One region of the Chryseobacterium piperi genome, then DNA from elsewhere that is predicted to be linked to it. Evidence: riboswitches for the same ligand, from Rfam matches in the RefSeq annotation. Region 1 holds a riboswitch; each other region holds the start of a gene.
The links. Region 1 has a riboswitch for cobalamin ahead of CJF12_RS19490 (TonB-dependent receptor plug domain-containing protein). Riboswitches for the same ligand answer to the same signal wherever they lie in the genome.
Positions count from the first base shown of each region.

Region 2: linked by a shared signal. The riboswitch ahead of CJF12_RS12350 (TonB-dependent receptor plug domain-containing protein) and the one ahead of CJF12_RS19490 (TonB-dependent receptor plug domain-containing protein) in region 1 are both predicted to bind cobalamin.
Region 3: linked by a shared signal. The riboswitch ahead of metE (5-methyltetrahydropteroyltriglutamate--homocysteine S-methyltransferase) and the one ahead of CJF12_RS19490 (TonB-dependent receptor plug domain-containing protein) in region 1 are both predicted to bind cobalamin.

Region 1 covers NZ_CP023049.2:4,436,403-4,443,876, reverse strand. Annotated here, with positions in the region: gene CJF12_RS19515 (IS1182 family transposase) at 1-639, opposite strand, end outside; gene CJF12_RS19510 (CCC motif membrane protein) at 756-1,076, opposite strand; gene CJF12_RS19505 (DUF2752 domain-containing protein) at 1,087-1,377, opposite strand; gene namA (NADPH dehydrogenase NamA) at 1,404-2,456, opposite strand; gene CJF12_RS19495 (cytidine deaminase) at 2,559-3,041, shown strand; cobalamin riboswitch at 3,367-3,543, shown strand; gene CJF12_RS19490 (TonB-dependent receptor plug domain-containing protein) at 3,576-5,423, shown strand; gene CJF12_RS19485 (YncE family protein) at 5,435-6,475, shown strand; gene CJF12_RS19480 (CCA tRNA nucleotidyltransferase) at 6,638-7,474, opposite strand, start outside.
Region 2 covers NZ_CP023049.2:2,817,215-2,824,688, forward strand. Annotated here, with positions in the region: gene CJF12_RS12340 (hypothetical protein) at 1-541, opposite strand, end outside; gene CJF12_RS12345 (YncE family protein) at 555-1,691, opposite strand; gene CJF12_RS12350 (TonB-dependent receptor plug domain-containing protein) at 1,688-3,715, opposite strand; cobalamin riboswitch at 3,830-4,015, opposite strand; gene CJF12_RS12355 (cytochrome-c peroxidase) at 4,146-5,165, opposite strand; gene CJF12_RS12360 (MbnP family protein) at 5,242-6,117, opposite strand; gene CJF12_RS12365 (TonB-dependent receptor plug domain-containing protein) at 6,179-7,474, opposite strand, start outside.
Region 3 covers NZ_CP023049.2:622,788-630,261, forward strand. Annotated here, with positions in the region: gene CJF12_RS02730 (efflux RND transporter permease subunit) at 1-545, shown strand, start outside; gene CJF12_RS02735 (KTSC domain-containing protein) at 994-1,440, opposite strand; gene metE (5-methyltetrahydropteroyltriglutamate--homocysteine S-methyltransferase) at 1,913-4,234, opposite strand; cobalamin riboswitch at 4,630-4,815, opposite strand; gene CJF12_RS02745 (Lrp/AsnC family transcriptional regulator) at 4,970-5,431, shown strand; gene CJF12_RS02750 (hypothetical protein) at 5,755-6,336, opposite strand; gene nudK (GDP-mannose pyrophosphatase NudK) at 6,464-7,045, opposite strand; gene CJF12_RS02760 (Crp/Fnr family transcriptional regulator) at 7,256-7,474, opposite strand, start outside.

The DNA of each region.
Region 1 (7,474 bases):
GATCTTTTCGATGGTTTGAGTTACTTTTTCAGAATCTACTTCTTTAAAATCAATACTTTCTGTATTTTCAAGCTCGTCTTTGGCAACTGTTTCTGCATAGTTCCAAAGCTCTTCTAATTGCTCTGCAATCCTTTCTTTGTGTTTTTTGACAGCTCTTCCCCAAACAAAAGTATAGCGATTGGCATTGGCTTCTATCTTGGTGCCATCTACAAAAGTGGTTTTCAGACTTACCAAACCTTCCTTTTCCAAAAGAAGAACAATTTGTGTGAAAATAGCTTTAATCTCACCTTTCAATCGTTCACTACGGAACCTGTTTAAGGTGTTATGATCGGGACGGCTCATTGCAGAGAGCCACATAAAATGGATGTTTTCTTTCAAGGCCTGCTCCATTTTGCGGCTTGAATAGATATTGCTTAAATAGCCATAAATCAAAACTTTCAAAAGCATTTTTGGGTGGTAGCAAGATGTTCCGCCAGGTTTGTAGGTTTTAATTAAGCTTTTGATATCCAAGCCATCAATAATGTTTGAAACAATTTTCACAGGATGTCGCTCATCAATCAACTCCGATAAATTGGGAGGAAAAAGCAGATTTTCTTTGGGGGTGTAATCTTTAAAGACTACTTTTGACGTACTTAACACAATGCAAATTAATCAATTTGCAACTATTAGGAAAGCGAAAGCTTTCCTTTTTGCATAAAAAAGGCTATCTCTTTTGAGACAGCCTCATTTTTTATAGTTATTTGTAATATAGGTTTTTATTTACCCATATTTTTTATCTGCTCAATTTGTTCCATATAGGCATCCCAACCTCCGGTTGAAAGCACATAAACCATATAGATTAAACTTAAAACCCCAATAACAAGACCTATAATACATAATATTCTTCCTGTCTTCAAATTATTATAATCTATATAAAGACTTGGGTCTTTTTGATACAAGGCATTGTCTTTATTATAAAGGTTCATTCCGATTAATCCGCAAATGACACCTACAATTCCGTTACAGCAGCAGCTGCCTAAAATAGCAACGATCCCTAATACTAATACTGTTGTTGCGTTTGGTAATTTCTGATTCATAGTTATTTTGTTAAGTTGTTAAATAAAAGTGTTTGTAAAAATAGGAAACCACCATGATAACTGAATTAAGAATTGCTAAAAAAATGATAACATTTCCATAATTTCTTTTTCTGTCAATAAAATTCAGCCCCACGGTACATAAAAAAAGTAATAAAGTATAAACCGCAGGAAACATATGAAATGCCTCTGAAAATTTTCCTTCAAAAACCAAGACAATAGCCCTTTGGGTTCCACAGCCGAAACATTCTATTCCTAGGAACTTCTTGCTTGGGCAAGGCAACATAAAGTCTTCAATTTTCATTTTTCCTTTTATTTTATTCTCTAAAATTAAGAAGAAATTTTCGCTCGCAGATACTGATGTGGGAAAAAGCAATTTTCTCCCATCTCAAAAGAGCCTTGAACAGCAATATATGGATTTCTTAAAATTTCTCTGGCAATAAATATCAGATCTGCATCCCCTTTTTCTAAAATATCTTCGGCCTGTTCTACTTGAGTAATCAGACCTACAGCTCCGGTTTTTACTACAGCTTCCTTCTTTACCTGTGAGGAGAACGGAACCTGATAACCATCAAACACAGGAATTTTTGCACCGTGGATATTTCCGCCACTGGAAACATCAACCAAATCCACTGCATGATCTTTAAGTATTTTTGCCAGTGCTACACTGTCTTCAATATTCCAGCCATTCTCAGCATATTCGGTTCCTGATATTCTCACAAACAAAGCTACATTTTCATTGAGCTCTTCATTCACCGCATCTACAATCTCGAGTAAAAACCTAATTCTATTTTCAAAGCTTCCCCCATACTCATCTGTCCGTATGTTTGATAGAGGTGACAAAAACTGATGGACTAAATACCCGTGTGCACCATGGATTTCAATGATATCAAAACCTGCCTTTACAGCCCTTTTAGCTGCCTTCTTAAAATTCTGAATCTGTGCTTTAATATCCTCAATCGTCAATACCTGTGGAATCCTTTCCGTAGGATGATAAGGTATAGGGCTCGGAGCAATGGTCTCCCACCCCTCTTCCACCGGAATCTGAATATTATTCCAGGTAGACCCTTTTCTTCCGGCATGGGCCAATTGAATTCCAATTTTACTTTCCGAATTGGAATGAACAAACTTTACTATCTTTTCCAGTTTTTCTGCTTGTTCATCATTCCAGATTCCCATACACTTATTCGTGATTCTGCCACGTGGCTCCACACCTGTTGCTTCAACCATAATTAAACCTGTACCGCCTTGTGACCTGCTTCCATAGTGTACAAAATGAAAATCATTCGCCAGTCCGTTTTCACAGGAATACATACACATAGGGGACATTACCCATCTGTTTTTAAGCTCTACATTTCTGAATTGTATCGGAGTATATAACATCTTGATTTGTTTTATATTTTAATATCAAACGAAGAAATAGAATCTACTTGCTCACGTGGTGAAAAAGAAGTAATTTTATCCCCCCTTTTTAGGCTTCAATATATGAAAAAAGACATACAGATCGGCTATGAATATTTTAAAAATAGTAGCGAACTGAACGATATAGAAAAAAAACTGTTCGAAAAAGCAAAACAGGCTCGTGAAAATGCCTATGCCCCCTATTCTCAGTTTTTGGTTGGCTGTTCTATTTTACTTGAAAACGGAGAAATATTCTCCGGAAATAATCAGGAAAATGCAGCTTTCCCATCAGGACTTTGTGCTGAAAGAACAACCATATTTTGGGTAGCCGCCAACTTTCCGGATCAAAAAATTAAAAAAATCTTTATTGTAGGTGGTCCCAAAGAACGTTCTGAAAAAACACCTCCTATTCCACCTTGTGGAGCATGCAGACAAAGCTTGATGGAATACGAAACAAAACAACATGAAAATATCGATCTTTATTTTTCAAGTATGAATGGAGAGGTAGTGAAAGTACATTCAATTAAGGATTTAATGCCTTTTTATTTTGACGGTACCTTTTTATAATCTGTAAAAAGGTAAAACCGCAAAATCGCCAATTTGTAAATGAGGAGTTCAACAGGTTTTTGTCATTTCGAACAAAGTGAGAAATCTCTTAAATTAAAATTAGAAACTGTTCTTCCTTTATTAAAAGGACGTTCATCTACTCTGTTTAATAAAACCATCCATACGGGTTTTGTCATATATTCTGGCAGGTTACGTAGACACTTATTCTCTATATGTGGAAGTCTTGGATGCTTTCAAAATAATCCTGTATACCAATGTCTTCATTATTTCGCATGAGATTATCTTGTTTAATTTTAACAATAAATTGCTGGTTCTTTTTAAAAACTTATCTTTGCAAAACTTTGGTTTTCAAGCTATTGAAAATAATAGGGAATTGGGTGAAAATCCCAAACTGTCCCCGCAACTGTAAATCGCAATAATTATTTCTATAACAAACCACTGTGAAAACGGGAAGGTATAGAAAAGTGAAAGTCAGGAGACCTGCCAAAATGATAACTCAAAAATATATTGCTTTCGGAGGAAAAGTAAAATAGTATGAAAAAAACTTTAATACTACTTTTATCGTCATCTGCTTATCTTCTTTGTTTAGGACAAGAGAAAGCAATTGATACCGTTTATATTTTTGACAACCAAATGAATCGGGTAAAACTGTTTCATAAGGTCAATACACTTACTCCAAGTGATATTCAAAAGAACTCTTCCAACTTATCTGAAGTATTACGCTTTCAGTCTTCCGTTTATATTAAAGAAAATGGGCGTGGAATGGTCTCTTCTCCCTCATTTAGGGGGACGAGTGCACAGCAGACCGCTTTTGTCTGGAACGGAATTAATATCAATTCTAATTTTTTAGGACAGGGTGATATTAATAATATGCCTTTATTCGGATATGACCAGATGGAAGTAAAAGCCGGTGGTGGAAGTGTTATCTATGGAAGTGGTGCGATTGGCGGAAGCATCCATTTAAATAATGATTTAAGTTTTAATAAAGGCCTTAAGGCCTCTCTATATTCTGAAGTAGCCTCTTTTAGTACCTTTATTAATTTTGCACAAGCGGCATACAGTAATGATAAGTTCAGCTTCAAAGTTTCAGGAAACCATATCAATAGTCAAAATGATTATGAGGTTGAAGAAAAGAACTACCTGAACAGAAACGGCAGATATTATAACACTACTTTTAATCTTGGCGCTTCTTATAAAATAGCTCAACATCAGACAATTTCATGGCAAAGTCAGTTTTTTGATTCGTCACAAAACTATCCTATTTTTACAGAGAATGGGAATAAAACAAAGTATGAAACACAAAGTATCAGAAGTTTAATTTCCTGGGACATTAATAAAGGGAAGCTATCCAATAGTTTAAAAGCAGCTTATACTGAAGAAAATTTTCAATATTTTGGAATTTATAATACTCCAAAAACAAGTGGATCGACAGGAAAAAACTATATATTCAAAAATGATTTTAATTATTTCATTCTCCCTAAACTTAATCTGAATGTTATTACAGAATTTCAGGTAAATAAAGGAGAAGGATATCAGCCCAGAACCTCAGCAGAAAATACAGAGAGCATTGGAAATGTAAGCAGAAATGTAGGCTCTTTAGCAGGACTTCTTCGCTATTTCCCCACAAAAAATTTACGTTTTGAGGCAGGAGTAAAAAAAGATTTCGTTGAAGATATCAGCTCACCTGTTCTTTATTCATTATCAGGGAAATGGAATCCTTTATCCTGGTATAGCATAGGATTGAACGCATCCAAAAATTTCAGATTTCCTACTTTCAATGACTTATATTGGAATCCTGGAGGAAACCTTAATCTAAGGCCGGAAAAATCTTATCAGATGGATATGGACCATGAATTCAAACTGAACGCTTTTAAACTAACAGTAAGCCCTTATTACATGAGTATAACCGATAATATTGTCTGGCTTCCTACGGCATATGGATATTGGTCTCCGGTTAATATCAACAAAGTTGAATCGTATGGTGTGGAATCACAAATTACTTTCGATAAAAAATTTAATGACCATCATTTGAGATTTAATATTGGATACACCTTTGCTAAATCTATCAATAAAGAAACCAAAAAGCAAATGATGTATGTCCCTCTTCATAAAGTTTTTGGAAATTTTGATTATCAATATACCTTCTTAAAATTCTACGTTCAGGGAATGTTTAACGGAATTACATATACCACAACAGATGAAAAAAGAGAAGATGCATTGGATCCGTATTTTGTTTTAAATACAGGAGTTTCAGCAACACTTCTCAAAAAATACACTTTAGGATTTAAAGTCAATAATTTAACCAATACTGTTTACGAGACTGTATCGTTTTATCCGATGCCTAAACGCAACTACAGTATTTCTGCCACTATAAATTTTTAATAAAAAATAACATGAAAATAACTAGACTTTTACAGCTTTTATTTGCCACCGTATTATTATTCAATATTTCGTGTAGTACCGACAGTAGTTTCACTCTTCCCGAAATTACATATGAAAATGGGTTTCTAATTACCAATGAAGGGAATTATGGAAAACCTAATGCCGAGGTAACTTTTGTTTCCAGAGATTTAACTTTTAGCCAAAACAATATTTTTTCTAAAAATAATAATGGAAGCCAGCTAGGAGATGTTCTACAAGCTGCTGCATTCAGTGGAGATAAAGCTTATTTGTTATTAAACAATTCAAATAAAATCCAGGTAGTTAACCGCTATACTTTTAAAAGTGTAGGCGAAATTACCAATCAGATTAATTATCCCCGTTATATTGCTGTTGCTAATAATAATGTTTATGTAACCAATGATCAATACCAAGCAGCAAAATATCTAAGTATCTATAAAACTTCGGATTTATCGTTTGTAAAAAAAATAGCTTTCACAGAGAATGTTGAAAGAATTGTAGAAGCAGGAGGAAATATTTTTATTCAGAATGCAAGCTTTGGTTTTGGAAATAAAATTACATACATCAATACTTCCAGTAATACAGTACAGTCTACAATAACATTACCCAACGGAAATATTAACAGAACAATTTCCTACAACTCAAATGTCTATGTTATTGCTTCAACAACTACAGATTCTTACATCTACCAGATTTCAGGTACAGGAAATATTACCAAAACGACAAAACTAACAGGTATTGCCAATGCTACGAATCTTCAGATTGAAGGCGGAAAATATTTCTTCTCTTCAGCCAATAAAGTATATTCAATGGATATGAATACTACGACAGTTCCTACAGCGCCTATTATTACGGCAGTAGATGGTGGTCAGTTTTATACATTGTATGGATTCAGCGTTGTAGATGGTAAAATTTTCACATCTGACGTTAAAGGCTTTACTGAAGATAGTGAAGTTACTGTTTATAACACTTTAGGAACTAAAATTAAGTCCTTCACAACAGGTAAAGGAACTAATGGCGTTTATTTAAACTAAGAAACATATACTTCGGTATATTATATATTTTTTTTCATCATTTGTGTTTTTTTCCGGGCTGCCCTTTGGGGCAGCCCGGATTTCTTTTTTTAATTGTATTAAAAAAAAGAGACCGGAAAAATTATTCCCGATCTCTCATTGATTTTTTTATTTTTATTCAGCTCAGATTCCTAACCCCAGTTTCTCTGCTTCAGCAATGACAAACTTACGGGCTTCTTCATGGTCATTTAAAATTTCACCTTCTAGGATAGCTTCTTTTACTTTCTCTTTTAAAATTCCAATTTCCCGCCCTGGTTTAAGATTAAACATTCCCATGATTTCTTCCCCAGAGATAGGAGGTTGGAAATTTCTGACATGATCTTTCTCTTCAACCTCTTTTATCTTTACTGCAACGTATTCAAAATTCCTTTTGAATTTCTCCTGCTTTTTAGAGTTTTTTGTCGTAATATCAGCTTTACAAAGCGTAAACAGATCCTCCATATCTTCTCCAGCATCAAACAAAAGTCTTCTTAGCGCAGAATCTGAAGCATCATCCGTAATTAATGCAATCGGACGCGATGAAAGCTTTACCATTTTTTGTACATATTTCAAATCGGGGCCTAACGGCAACTTTAGTCTCTGAAAAAGTGTTTTGGCCATTTTTGAACCTAAAAATTCATGTCCGTGGAATGTCCATCCTGTTCCTTCTACAAATTTTTTGGTTGGTGCTTTTCCTATATCATGAAGCAACGCAGCCCAACGCAACCAAAGCTTATCAGTATGGATTGAAATATTATCGACCACTTCTAAAGTATGGTAAAAGTTATCTTTATGAGTCTGCCCTTCTACCTCTTCTACTCCTTTCAGCTCAATTAATTCAGGAATAATATAGTGTAAAAGTCCTGTTTGTTCCAATAGTCTTAATCCTATAGATGGCTTTTCCGAAAGCATTATCTTATTAAACTCTACCATAATTCTTTCCATGGAAACAATTTTGATTCGTTCAGCTTCCTGATTGAT
Region 2 (7,474 bases), 1.6 Mb from region 1:
TATTAGGAATCGTATGATCAAAACCAAAAACCACATAGCCTCCAAAACCACCTAAGCTTATCATTGTAGGATTTGAGCCAATCAAAGATTCTCTTGCTTTTTGTAGCATATTGGCTGCTGTATTACCAGCTTCATATTCCGGAATTTCATTGGTAAACTGTCCTACGGCCGGCCGAAAATCCAATACCGTGGATATGTATTTACTGTAAGATCCGGCTTCTTTATCGACTATAATTTTAGATTGGTATGTTTTCACCTTTCCATTTTGGTCAATCTTTAAAGTCAGGGGATAGGTTTTAGCATAAGGACTGATAAAGTCCAGTTCCGAACTTTCAGAGATAATAGAGTCATTAACACTCCAGGTCATTTTCCCGGAACTATTCGCTGCAATATTTAATACTTTAAAGCGACTGATGGTATATGACTCTTCCAGCCCTTTAAATGGGACTTCTTCATCTCTGTCGCTTTTACATCCTGTTATTCCTATCAGAAGAAAAAGAACAAGTACAGCTTGTGAAATTTTTAAATTACTTCTTTCCATATCATGAATTCAATTATTTATATAAAAAAGCAAAATGAGCCGGGATATTCCCGCCCTCAGTTTTCCACTTAAAGCGTCCATTTTTATTGAAACAATAGACGTAGCCTGTGGATACATAATTCCGGGCATCAGTAAGGTAAATGTCTTCCGTTATAGGATTTACAGCAATACCATAAGGAGCCTTAATAGCATCTACATATTCCTGGTCAATAATTTTATTGGAAATAACCTGTTCGGTTTTTACATCAATAATCCCGAAAGTCTTGGTGTAAGAATGGGTGTTATAATTAAACTCATTTCCATAATAGTACAGCTTGTCATTAACAATGGTCATTTCACTCACTGCCACATGAAAATCTTTTTTCACGGTTCCCGTAGCAGCATCCACCAAATACAAGCTTGACGGAACATTGTAGTAATCTCCTCTGGAGCTGACATACAAGTCTCCATAATTATCCTTTTTAAGACGGTGGAGATTGATCGCTACATTGATTTTCTTCGTCTCCGTAAAGTTGGTAAGATCTATTACAGAAACAGTCTTATCATAGTTCGGAACCATATATCCCCCGGAATTGGCAACAAATAATTGGTTTCCTACGATCTCCATTTCTTCGGGCTGATACCCTACAGTAACCTCTCTTTGTATGGAAAGTGATGTAGTATCGATTTCTACGACTTTCCCTTTAGGTGCATTGGGATTAATATCAACAGGACCGGCATAACTGCTTGCATAAGCCTTTCCCCCTTTGAATTTAATATACCTGCAATTCTGTAACTGAATCGTTTTAATACGTTTAGCTGTTTTAGCGTCCAATACTTCGATTTTATTGGATACATTCACAACTACATACAGCTTGCTTCCATAGATTTGCAGATCATTGCCGACATCTCCCAGCTCCTTTACCACATTCGGGTTTATCTCAGCATAGATATTTCTCCGGTAGCTTCCCGTGGTATAATCAAAAAAGTCCAGGGTGCATTTATTGCTTCCCATATTCCCTTCATTCAGAATATAAAAGCCTTTAATGGCAGTATTTTCCGGCAGTGCAATACCGGTTTCCGTTTCTTCTTTCGGGACGTACTCATCTGTTCTGCATGAAAACAGAAAAAATAAGACAAAAGCAAGAAGGTAAAAGTTTATTTTTTTCATAATGTATAGCTTACAATAAGTTTAAAATTTCTTCCAGGCATAGGATAGTTTCTTACCACATCATAGTGTTGATTCAGAGTATTATTGACTTCCAGGCTTGCTTTCAGCTGATGTGATCGCCAATAAAATGTTCTCTGAACGGATAGATCATGAGTATACCAGGGCCTAACAGCATTGTATTCAATATTGTTTTGTTGAGCATCATATCGTTTCCCGGTATACATGAAACTATAATTAAAACTCCAATCCTTATAATCCGCCATCATCGTAAAGGTTCCTGAATGCCATGGTACATAAGGGATCTGATCCCCGTAATAAGATTCCCCCTTTTCTGTAAAATCCCGCGCACTCTGGTATGTATAACTTACCAAAGGCTTTAATTGCACCTGCCCTAGCTGCAGTTGTGCCTGTACGTTGACATCAGCACCTATAATCTGTACATCCCCCAGGTTCGTCATCATCCATCTGAAAAGATTGGTAGTGGGTACGGCGATAATCTTATTTTCAACCTTGTTATAGTAACCGTCTACTTTTACATAAATATTTTTTAAAACAGGTTGGTTAAAAGATTTCTGATAAGTAAAACCCAAATCATATTGGTTGGTAAATTCCGGTTTAAGAAAAACATTTCCAATCATTGTATAATACAAATCATTAAAGGTTGGCATCCTGAAGATCCTTTTATAAAAAGCCCTTATCATAAAATCTTTGGAAGCCAATGGCTGGTAGCTTAAAAATGCTGAAGGAGTCCATTCTCTTTTATCCGGGGATTTCGAATTACGCTCTACTTTCTCCTGAATAAAGGTTCCTAATACACTTCCTAAAAATTTAAACCGTTTCCATTGGTATGTTGTTGCAAAGGCAACCAACGAAGTATAGCGCGTAGGAAAAGAAAACAGTTTTAAATTCGAATCCAGGTTATTATATTGAAAATCAACATTCGCGCTCACATCCCAATTGGATGTAATGGAATACATATTTGATGATGACAGGTAAACTTCCCTCTGGATGTACTTATTATCTGTCTTTAAAGCTGTTTCTGCTACATTTACCGTGTCCAGATACCTGGTATAGTCATAGGCAAATTTGGCTTTAATCTGTGTTTCCAGCTTTGGAAATATTCTCTTTCTAAAACTGGTCTGCACAAAATAATTCTTATCCAACAGCTTCTGCCCTTTTGGTCCAAAACCATTATTGACGATAGCTGAAGGAATTCCACGATCAGAAATATATCCATATCCCCGGATATTCCAGCTTCCGTTATTCAACAAACCCTGCAAACTGGTTTCAAAACGCTTTGCCGTAATATAAGAATCATATCTTGTGGCCACAGTATCGTTGGCAATGGAACCATCAGGATGTTTTTTCTGATACGTATATTTATATCTCCCATCACTTTGTATAAATTCGGAACTGAAACTGGCAGAGACTTTATTCGAAATTTTTTGCTCCAGGCGAAAAGACGGATTAAAGAGATCTATAGAACTGTTTTTTATCCTGAGAACAAGATTGGTTTTCTTTTTTCCATAAAAGACCGGAGTTTTGGGCTGCAGGTAAATAGAACCCGAAGACCCAAAGTCCTTAGCAGGCTGGAAAATTTCACTTTTCTGACCGTTATACAATGAAATCTCCTCAATATCATCCAATGAAAACTTTCCCAGGTCAATGACTCCATTTTGAGCATTTCCCAACTGGATTCCATCATAAAAAACGCCTACATGCTGGCTTCCCATACTTCGGATATTCACTGTTTTCAATCCACCAATTCCTCCGTAATCTTTGATCTGCACTCCTGAAAAATACCGCAGTGCATCAGCAACAGACTGGCTGTTAAGCCGTTCCAACTGCTCTCCGGAAAGCGTTTGTGCAGGCAGAATTTCTTTAAAATCTTTTTTATAAATATGAACCGGAAGAATAGCTTTTTCCTTTATACTATCTTTTGATTGAGAAAAATACAATTGAGTAACCAGCACAAGAATTGTGATTATTATGTTTCTGGTTGTATTAGTATATTTTGATTCCATTAGCTCCCTGAGAATAATTGTAACGCTAATGGATATAAGAAAGCAGCAACGGTATAGCACAGCAATATACTGTACAAAATCGTTGTTGTCCTAAGCTTTATTCCACGAAAGCGTCAAACTTTAATATTTCCGGCAGGTCTTCTGACTTACTCCATTTTTGAAATCCTTCCCATTAAAAAAACAGTGGATGTATTCTTCAAAAACTTTGGTTTGGAGCTTACAGCAGCGGGTCTGTTCCGGATTTACACCGGATTCCCTTTTAAGAGCCTTTTACAGCTCACCAGATTGCGGCAAAGATAGAAAATTCCCGTAAGAAACAATACTCCATCTAACAAAATGATAATCAACCTGATAAAACAAAACATCCCGTTACAATGTAACAGGATGCTTGCTGATATACCCTTTAAATTCTACAATGGGTAAATTGGATTTACTTTCCTACAAACTTACGGTCACTCAATGTCTTCATAAATAAGATAAGATTAACCTTTTCCTGCTCCGTCAGGGGAATTCTGTTTCCATTGCTCTTAAGGATCGGATCAAGGTTATTGGCATCTAAAACTCCATTATCCAAATAGTCAAGAACAGCTCTCAATGTCGCGAACTGTCCGAAGCTTCCGTAAGGAGCAGTATATTCTACATTTCTTAGAGAAGGAACACGGAAACTCATATAATCTACCGGAAGACCTGTAACCCTGCCGCGCCCAGCTTCATTAGTATCAGGATTCAATGGGAATCCAATATTTCTAAAGCTCTGATCTGTAAATAAAGCAGTACTATGACAGCTGGAACATTTTTGCTGAAAAGTCTGATATCCTTGTGCTTCATTTTCTGTGAAAGAAATCCCTTCATTCCGTTTTACCTGATCATATTTACTATCGGCAGAAATAAGCGTATACTCATATTGAGCAATACTTTTATATATCCTTTCGGGGGTCATCACTTCATCTCCAAATGCTTTTCTGAATAAATCTTTATATGTGGAATCGCCTTTAATTTTACCAATAACTTCCAGAATAGATGACCCCATTTCTTCATGCGTGATAATAGGAACCAATGGTTGTTTTTCAAGCTGGAGTATATTCCCATCCCAGTTATAAAACTTCATAAACAACATGTTTTGGATAGGAGGTGTATTCCGGATTCCTTTTCTCCCCAAAATACCTATTGCTTGTGCATTGGTATCAGCAAAAGCATTAGCCTGAATATGGCAACTGGAGCATGAAACCGTATTATCTGCACTGAGTCTTTTTTCGTTGAATAGCTTCTCTCCCAACTCAACACCATATTTTGTAGGCCTGTTTGAGTTCACCGAATTATTTAGTTCGGGAAAACCTGATGGAATATTCAAAGAGATGTTGGGGTTATCATAAGCAATCGGTTCATAATAGTCATTATTGCATGATATCAACAGTATGACAACCGATAAAATACTTAATATTCTTTTCATTTTAAATGAATTTATTTATACCAACCTGAAAAAGCTTTTTCTTTAGTCCTAAGTTTCAGCTGATGTGGAGATATATTTAGTTTTCTACTTTACTGATCGAAAATATTCCGGTAATATCGCTTGCTCCATTTCCGCCCAGATTATCCACAAATTTGACCATCTGAGCGGCCGTATGAATATTAGGAGTAGCATTTCCATCCATCCCGGTTCCTGTTTTCAGTGTAATCGTATTCGTCTTCCCGCTCAGCAGTTTATCAAAATCTGCTTTAATGATAATTTTAGGAGCTTTATCTCCTACGATTGCATTGGTAGAAAGGCTAAGTGTAATATCTCTATATGCATCGACGCCTTGTGTATAATTACCTTCAGTACCTTTTATGGTGCTTCCTGTATGAATAGACATCTGCTTGTTATCAGTATCAAAGAAGCCTTCGAGTTTTGTAAAGCGATAGCCAGCTCCCCACTCCCACATCATTTGTGTATCATTGGCGCCGGCCTTTGCATAGAATCCTGGAAACCTCACTTGGTCTAAGGTGTTAAGCTCTTTCTTAATTCCTAAACCAAATTTGATGGCCTTATACCCCCCAACAGGTATATCATTGAGAATATAGGCCAGACTTTCCGGTTTTGATTGGTCTATCACTGTTGCCCCTTTATCCAGATCGTTTACTTTATATGGAACCTCATTTCCGTCTGCTTTGATAAGTCGAATATTACTGATGACATATTTCAGTTCTGAAAAATGGTGAACCTGCCCCATTGCTGAAGTGTTTGTTGTTGCTGAAGCAGAAGCTGCACCTCCAAGAACAATAGGAGTATTTTTGAATGTATTATTGAATTCCAACGTCACATTGTTAGCAACAGAATTACGATCACTCCCCTGACAGGAAAAGAGGAACAGTGAAAAAACAGATCCTAGTGACCATAATAAATATTTGTTTAAATTTTTCATTTTAGTTAAATTTTAGTTTGTTATAATAATGTATTGAATAGTAGAGCACCTCATCATCGCATTAAAAACTGAATTTTAAAGACGTAAAGATGTTCCGCCCCATCCTGGGGATATTTCCCCAGTCGGCATAAGTGATGTAGTATTTGTTTAAAAGATTTTCTGCACCAATCTGTAGAACAGTTTTAAATTTGTTGATTTTGAAGGTATAATCTGCGGACAGATTCCATATGGTATAGGCAGCTGTCTGGTCTTCTCCATATTCAGGACTGTAATTGATCTGCATAAAATCACCATTCACGGAAGTCTGGAATCCAAAATCTCCATGTGTAAGATGTACGGAAGTTTGATAACTTAACGGGCGAATGAAAGGTAAATTTCCACCTTTATCATCGGTTCCCCTTGCATAGGTAACAACTCCTTTCCAGTGCAGATTTTGCAAAATATGGTACTCCGCATTCAGAGACATGTTGAAGAGTGTTGCGTAATCCAATGAAGTATATCCCTTCACTCCCACCGACTGATAATTCATCGGACTTCCCATACTTAGAATTCTGCCAATGATATAATTTTGAATATAGAAATAATTTACTTTTGCCTCAATTCCTAACTTCTCATTTTTAAAACCCGCACTCGCGTTGGTTTCATATGAAATTTCATTTTTTAAATTAGGATTTCCTATATAATCGTACCGGTCAAAGCTATTGTAAATGTAATATCCGTAACCTTCCGAAACAGAAGGTGCCCTATGACCATAGCCCGTTCCTATTGAAAAATTAAAATGATCAATATTCAATTGATATCCTGCATGAAGGTTTGGCAGAAATCTCGTTTTTTCCTGAGGTGCTCCTGGATGAAAGATCCAATTGAACTCCACATATTTGGACTTATTGTAATTTAAACCTAAGGATCCTCCGAAATTGAATCGGCTGTGATCTGAAATATCCCATGAATTATTCATAGAAAGGCCGGCATAACGAGTAGTAACCCAAGGCCAGCTATAGGCAAACATGGTCCTCTTACTTCGGTCTTGGGGATACATCCGCATTTCTGCTATAGATAAATTATTATACACATTAAGCTGGATTTCCGAAGAATACTTCTCATTTTTCAAATTCATTTTAGAAAGCAAACCATAAGTTGTACTCCAGCCCGGCATATCCATATGAACCAAATTTTCAGGACGTGCCGTATCATCCATATAGTGCTCAATAGCGTTGTAATAGATCTTTGTATCCCAGGATTTTACCAATCCATTTTCAAATAGCTGCTTATAGGAAGCTGAAGTAATCACTGCCCTGGAAAGCCATAAATCCATCGGCAATGCAGGAAAGCCAACATTTTTCGCCATATCAAAAAT
Region 3 (7,474 bases), 690 kb from region 1:
TAATGGTTTCATTATATGACAGTTTTGTATATCCGTTTGTGGTATTATTCTCAATTCCACTAGCAATGATCGGGGTTATGGTAATCCTTGCTTTAACAGCCAACTCATTAAATATCTTTACGATGTTAGGAATGATCATGTTGATTGGTCTTGTTGCGAAGAATGCGATTCTTATTGTGGACTTTACGAATGCACGAAAAGCAGCTGGTGCAACGACTCACGATGCATTAGTTCAGGCCAACCATGCCCGTCTTCGTCCAATCTTAATGACGACGATTGCGATGATCTTCGGGATGTTGCCAATTGCTTTGGCAAGTGGAGCAGGAGCAGAGATGAATAAAGGTCTTGCATGGGTAGTTATCGGTGGTTTGACATCGTCTCTATTCCTTACCTTGATTATCGTACCAGTAGTATACTCTTTATTTGACTCGATTTTGAGAAGAATGGGTAAAAACCAAAAAGTAGACTATGATGCGGAAATGAAAGCCGATTACGTACACAAAGAACTAAGTGAAGATGGATATACTCCGAAACACATAGACTAAATAACAACCTTAATTAGCCGAAAAAGCGTATCAGAAATGATACGCTTTTTTTACTGTATTCTTTATTGCTAATAGGTTCTTATTATAAATATGAAGAATATAGGTTTCGGCTAAAGCCTTATGGATGGTTTTGATATTGTGAAATGGGCTAAACCCATTCCTATTAAGATTAATGAGATGTTAGGTGTTGGCAACTATTAAATGATGATTTTATTTTCTTTTCTGATGGTGGTATAGCTAGAATTTAAACCTCTCCTAAAATACAGGGAAACATCTGTGTCATTTGTGTAATCTGTGGGAGGAAAAAATCAATGGGAACGGGCTTTAGCCCGCTTATAAAAAATATCAATTCAATTGGCTTTAGCCAAAACTAACAATATTCCATTTTCGACCATTAAAAAAGGCTCCCAGTATAAACCGGAAGCCCTCATTTATTGTATACAGAAAGTTAATCTGCCATAACCTCACCTGACTTTCTGTAGATGAAATTTCCATAAATATGTCTTCTTGCAAAACGGCTTGGTGAATCTGCATTCACCATTTTGATATAGGTATTTCTAGGAACACCAATATATTCATACATTTTTCCATTCAAATGCTGAACTTTCAAAATCTGTTTTTCAAAATAGAAATCCTGAATGATTGATTTTGTAATTGTTTCCGTATATTCTTCTTTATATTTTTCCTGTGTTTCCGGATTGATGCTCACCAAAAAATGGTAGGCTTCAATTACAGATTTGCTTTTTTCCTCTGCTTCCAGTTTCCCAGCTTCGTCATTGATGAATTTATCAGGATGAGAATCTTTCATCGTATTCCTGTAAATTGTTTTTAATTCTTTTAAGGTAACCTCTTTATCAACCCCAAGAAGCTTTCTGTGTTCACCAATTCTTTTCATATGTAAATATTTATTGATTTTTAAGGGTATATACAATCGCTATCTTCATGAGTATTTTTATAATACGGCTATTAGCGATTCCATAATCCGAATCCTTTTTTCGGGGTGCAAAATTAGGTAATTAAATCCTAAAAATCATAACTTATTCATTATTAATTTATTTGGGTGGTATTTTATGTTGTCATAGTATAGAATTCATTAGGTTTTGAATAGAGTTATCTAATAATCCTTTTAGATAAAATCCGATTTTTTTGCCACGAATGCACGAATGTTTTTGATTTAGTATAAAATTATTTATTCGTGGCATTGTCATAAACTGAATAGGTTTTGGCTAAAGCCATTAAGAATGGTTTTTATATTTATAATGGGCTTTAGCTGCTTAACTTGATAGGATTAAGATCGGCTTTAGCCGAAATATAAAAAAGACAGGAGCCTAAACCCCTGTCTCTCCATAAAAAAAAATAATCAGTTTTTAAACTTTCTCTGTCTCATAGGCTGCAGCTACTTCTTTTGAAGCTGCTACCATAGCAATTAATGCTTTTTCAGTTTCATCCCAATGACGGGTTTTCAATCCACAGTCAGGGTTTACCCAAAGTTGTTCTGCGGGGATTACGGCTTGTGCTTTTTTCAATAATTCTACCATCTCTTCTTTTGATGGAACTCTTGGAGAATGGATGTCATACACTCCAGGGCCAATTTCGTTAGGATATTTAAAGTCTGCAAAGGCATTTAACAATTCCATTTGACTTCTGGAACATTCTATGGTGATCACATCAGCATCCATATCTGCAATATTGTGGATGATGTCATTAAACTCAGAATAACACATATGGGTATGGATCTGTGTAGCATCCTCAACACCACTTGCAGAGATTCTGAACGCTTCTACAGCCCATTGCAGGTAATTCTGCCATTCTGCTTTCCGTAGAGGAAGACCTTCTCTGATAGCCGGTTCATCGATCTGGATAATTCTGATACCTGCTTTCTCAAGATCACTAACCTCATCACGAATGGCTAAAGCAATCTGCTTGCAGGTTAAAGAACGAGGCTGGTCATCACGTACGAAAGACCACTGAAGAATAGTAACAGGGCCCGTCAACATTCCCTTAACCCATTTTTTGGTCAGAGATTGGGCATATTGAGACCAATATACTGTCATTGGTTGAGGTCTGTGGACATCTCCAAAAATTACAGGTGGCTTTACACATCTGCTTCCGTAACTCTGAACCCATCCGTTTTGAGTAAAAGCAAATCCTGCCAGTTGTTCCCCAAAATACTCAACCATATCATTACGCTCAAATTCTCCATGAACCAGCACATCAATTCCGATTTCCTCCTGCCAGTTAATCGTTCTCTGAGTTTCTTCTTTAAGTAATTGATCATACTCCTCTGCAGTAAGGTCTCCTTTCTTAAATTGAGCTCTCCAGCTTCTGACTTCTTTGGTTTGAGGGAAAGAGCCAATAGTTGTTGTTGGAAATAGTGGAAGTTCCAGTGCCCTCTGCTGTGCTTCTTTTCGCGCATTAAATGGACTGTTTCTCTGAGCGTCATTCTCTGTAGTAAGCTCAATGCGGCTTTTTACATCTTTATTATGAATTAGCGTTGAAACTTTACGGTTTTCAATGGCTTTTTTATTTTCCGCCAACTCCTGTAAGGTATTATAATCCGGGTTTTCTGATGCTAATTTCTTTAATAAAACAATTTCAGAAACCTTTTGTTTAGCAAAAGCCATCCATTGCTTGATCTCCGGAGATAATATTTTTTCATTTTTTTCAAGATCAAGATCGAAAGGAGTATGAAGCAGAGAGCATGACGGAGCGATAAAGACCCTTTCAGGACCCAGTGCAGCAATTGCTTTTTTAATCGAAACTAAAGACTGGCTGAAATCATTTTTCCAGATATTTCTTCCATCCACAACACCTAATGATAGAATTAATGTTTCAGGAATAGCATTAATCACTTCATCCAATTGTTCGGGAGCACGTACCAGATCAATATGCAAAGCATCGACCGGTAGGGTAGTCGCCAATGAAAGATTATCTTTTAGTCCATCAAAATAGGTAGTGATAAGAAACTTAAGATTCGGGAATTGTTGGGCAAGCTCAGTATAGACATTCGGATAAACTTCTTTAGCTTTTTGATCCAGGTCCAATGCTAAAAAAGGCTCATCAAACTGGATCCATTCGGCTCCGTTATTTTCCAGTTCTTTTAAGATCTCAGTATAGACCGGAAGAAGATTTTGGGTTAAATCTAATTTATTGAAACCTTCTTCCTTTTCTTTTCCTAATAGTAAGTAGGTTACCAGTCCAATAATTACTGGTTTAGCGTTGATCCCTTCTTCCTTTGCCTCAATAAATTCGTTGACGATTTTATTGGAGAATAGTTTAAACTTTTGATCCTTCTGAAATTCAGGGACAATATAATGGTAATTGGTATCGAACCACTTAGTCATTTCCATTGCGGTAATATCTAAACCCTCTTTTTGGTATCCTCTTGCCATTGCAAAATACAGATCCAGTTCTGTACTGGATTCTTTTGAAGCAATATCCTGATAGCGCGAAGGAATAGCACCAACGGATAAGGTGAGGTCTAAAACCTGGTCATAAAAGGAAAAATCATTCGTTGGAATAAGGTCAATTCCTGCTTCCTGCTGTAATTTCCAGTTTTGTTTTCTGATGGTTTTTCCAACCTCTAACAGTTCCTGTAATGATGTTTTACCTGCCCAATATTGTTCGCAGGCTTTTTTGAGTTCTCTGTTGCTGCCAATTCGCGGGTAGCCAAGGATGTGTGTTTGCATTTTTCTTTAAACTTTTAATTAAATTTTGTTTTAAAAGTTCTTATAATGCTTCGTAATGCAATCGGGGGTAAAGTTTTTGAGTAATGGAGAGATACAATATGGACGTAATTTTCAGATTGGTCGCCAATTTTAGAAGTTTCTTTTTAGCGCAAAGTTTATTTCTAATTCTCTCTATTTAATAAGGCAAAGGTGAAAATCAATAAAATTGATTTTGAAGAAGCGAACGCTATATCCATACGCTTCATCAGCGACATCGTCGCATTTCTTTGCTCCTTAAATCTAAGGAATCTCTATAAAAAATCTTTGCGTTTAAACTCATGCAAATCCAAGTTTAAACCAACCTAATACGTTCAAAAGTATCATCTGTATGACCAAAAGCTTCAGACCGCGAAAGCATTGTCAATTCGGAACAGGCAGGTCTCCTGACTTGTAACAGTTTCTGTCATCCTTCCCGCTTGACAGCAGTGGATCTCCAAGGACAAAAACCTTAATATGTTACTTACAGTTGCGCGACAGTTCGTGATTTTCACACGATTCCCTATTAATCTACCTTAAGTAAAACCTTTTCCGTTTGATGAAGTATGTTAAAGAACAAAATAGGGTGTAAAGGTATTAAATTAAGTTATTTAGTTGGATTTATTTTAAAAATTAGGGATAAAATTTTGTTTAAAATAGTTTGTAAAGATATTTATTCTGTAAATTTGAAATATTCAATCAAAAAAAGAATATTATCCTGTGGAAAGACTTGATGACAAGGATCTTCAATTGCTAAGAATCCTGCAAAAGAATGCTAAATTAACAGTAAAGGAACTGGCTAAAGAAATTAATCTTTCTCCATCACCTGTATTTGAACGGGTAAAAAGATTAGAGCAAGAAGGGTATATTAAACATTATGCAGCAGTTTTGGAAGCTGAGAAACTTAACCGGGGCTTTACTGTTTTCTGCCAGGTTAAACTAAAGATTCACGATCGTTCTGTGGGAAATGAGTTTGTGAAAGAAATTGTACAGATTGAAGAGGTTGCGGAATGTTATAATATTTCCGGAGATTTTGACTTTCTACTTAAAGTTCAGGTAAGAGATATGAAGCATTATCAGGATTTTGTTTTTAATAAACTAGGCACTGTAGATTCTATAGGAAGCACACACAGTACTTTCGTAATGGCTGAGGTGAAGAATAATCATGGGGTTACCATTTAAAAATTTAAAAGGAATATGACAAATGGTTAGTAGCCTCGAGATTCTGGTTAGGCTACAGTTAAAACGATATAATCAATATTTTTGTTGTAAATAATGGCACAAATAACTTTGCAAAAGATAGTATCTACGTATTGCTTATTTGTGAATATTAGTGTAGATATTAGTGGTATTTGTGTTTGAATTATTTATTTTTAAACACTAATGACACCAATTTATTTACGTTTTATTATTGAAGCTATATTATTTATGTTTCAATTTTTGAAGAATCTTTTACACTTCAAATTTTCAATCTTCATAGATACTTTAATTATTTTGATAATTTTCTAATCCAACCTCTGTTGCTGCAAATAGGTCAAGGTTGAATTTTTAATAAATTCTTCCATAGAGGTTTCTTTGTTTGCATTTTTATTGGTCAGTTCGATCAGATACTGGATTTGATTTCCTAGTTTATTGTCTTTGCAGGTAATTTTAAATCTTTTGGTTTTAGGAGATGAACCAAGAAAAGTAAGCTCAGTGGCATTGTTTAATTTAACATTGTTTACATCAAAACCGGCACGTGGATCTTTTTGAAGGCGTAAAAATCTTTTCTGAGTTCTATCTGTGCTTTCGTCTATAAATTTTTCCATCTGATAATCGGTTAGCAGCTGTGGATAAATTAACCCTTCTTCAAGCATTAAAACTGTTATTTTATCAGACTTATCATATAAGAAGGTCTTATCATCAAAGTGCGCGTAGCCATCCTTTACAATAATTTTACCTTCAAATTTTTTATAATTTTTCTTCTTATATTCATTTTTGAACTGTTCCACAATCGCTTTTTCCTTATTGCTCAAGGTTTCTTTTTTCTGACCAAAAACAGCTACTGATAGTGATAGTAACAGGATAAATGAAAATTTTCGTTTCATAATTTTTTTATTTTTTTAATAGCTTCTCTTTTTATTTTTAAGACATCCACGGGATATAAAATTGAAAAGAAAAGTACTCAATTTTATTTTAATACGGATTCCAGTATTTTTAGCAGCAAAGATGATGCTATAAAATATTTTTCACACGAATATGTTGAAGAAGCATGATTGTTTTGGCGTCTTTAATTTCTCCTGTATCAATCATAGCCAATGCTTCTTCAAAGGAAAACTCTAATACTTCAATATCTTCACCTTCTTCTTCCAATCCGCCGCCATCTGTTGTTTTCATTTCTTTTGAATATTCTGCAATGAAGAAATGAAGGATTTCAGTAACTGATCCGGGAGACATATAAGATTCAAAAATCTTTTCTACCTGGGAGATCTTGTAACCGGTTTCTTCTTCTGTTTCCCTTTTGATACAATCTTCAGGATTGTCATTATCTAATAAGCCGGCGCATGCTTCGATCAGCATTCCTGTTGAATTGCCATTAATGTAAGTAGGCAATCTGAATTGTCTGGTAAGGATAACCGTTTTTTGATCCTTATTGTAAAGCAGAATAACGGCTCCATTTCCTCTGTCATAAGCTTCTCTGCTTTGGGTTTGTATAGTTCCGTCAGTTTTTAGTTTTTCATAGGTTACTTTGTTTAAAGTATACCAGTTATCAGATAAGACTTCTGTTTTTATGATTTTTATGTTATGATTCTCCATGGGGGATATCTTCTATGTTATAATAAATTTTAAAACCTTTTTTTAGCAATTCTTACATTTTCATCAGTTCGTTTTGAACATCCTTCTATCCGTAAGATGGTATTACATTTTTCTATGATTCGACGAGCAATGGGTATTGTACATAATGTTTTCTTTTTGGATAAAATAATGAAACCTAACAGGGTGAAAAAATGAGATAGGTTAAGATATCTATTTTTTGTGCCGGTTTGCTTTGACAGCACTTAAAAATTCAGGTGTTATTCCGAGATAGGATGCCATTTGTTTTTGAGTGATTTGTTTTGCAGCTAAAGGATACTTTTGCAGAAACATATGATACCTTTCTTCGGCAGATAAAGAAAGGTTTTCTATATTCCGAAGTTGTTCTCTTGTATATGCATTCTCCATCATGATCCTAAAAAAACGTTCAAA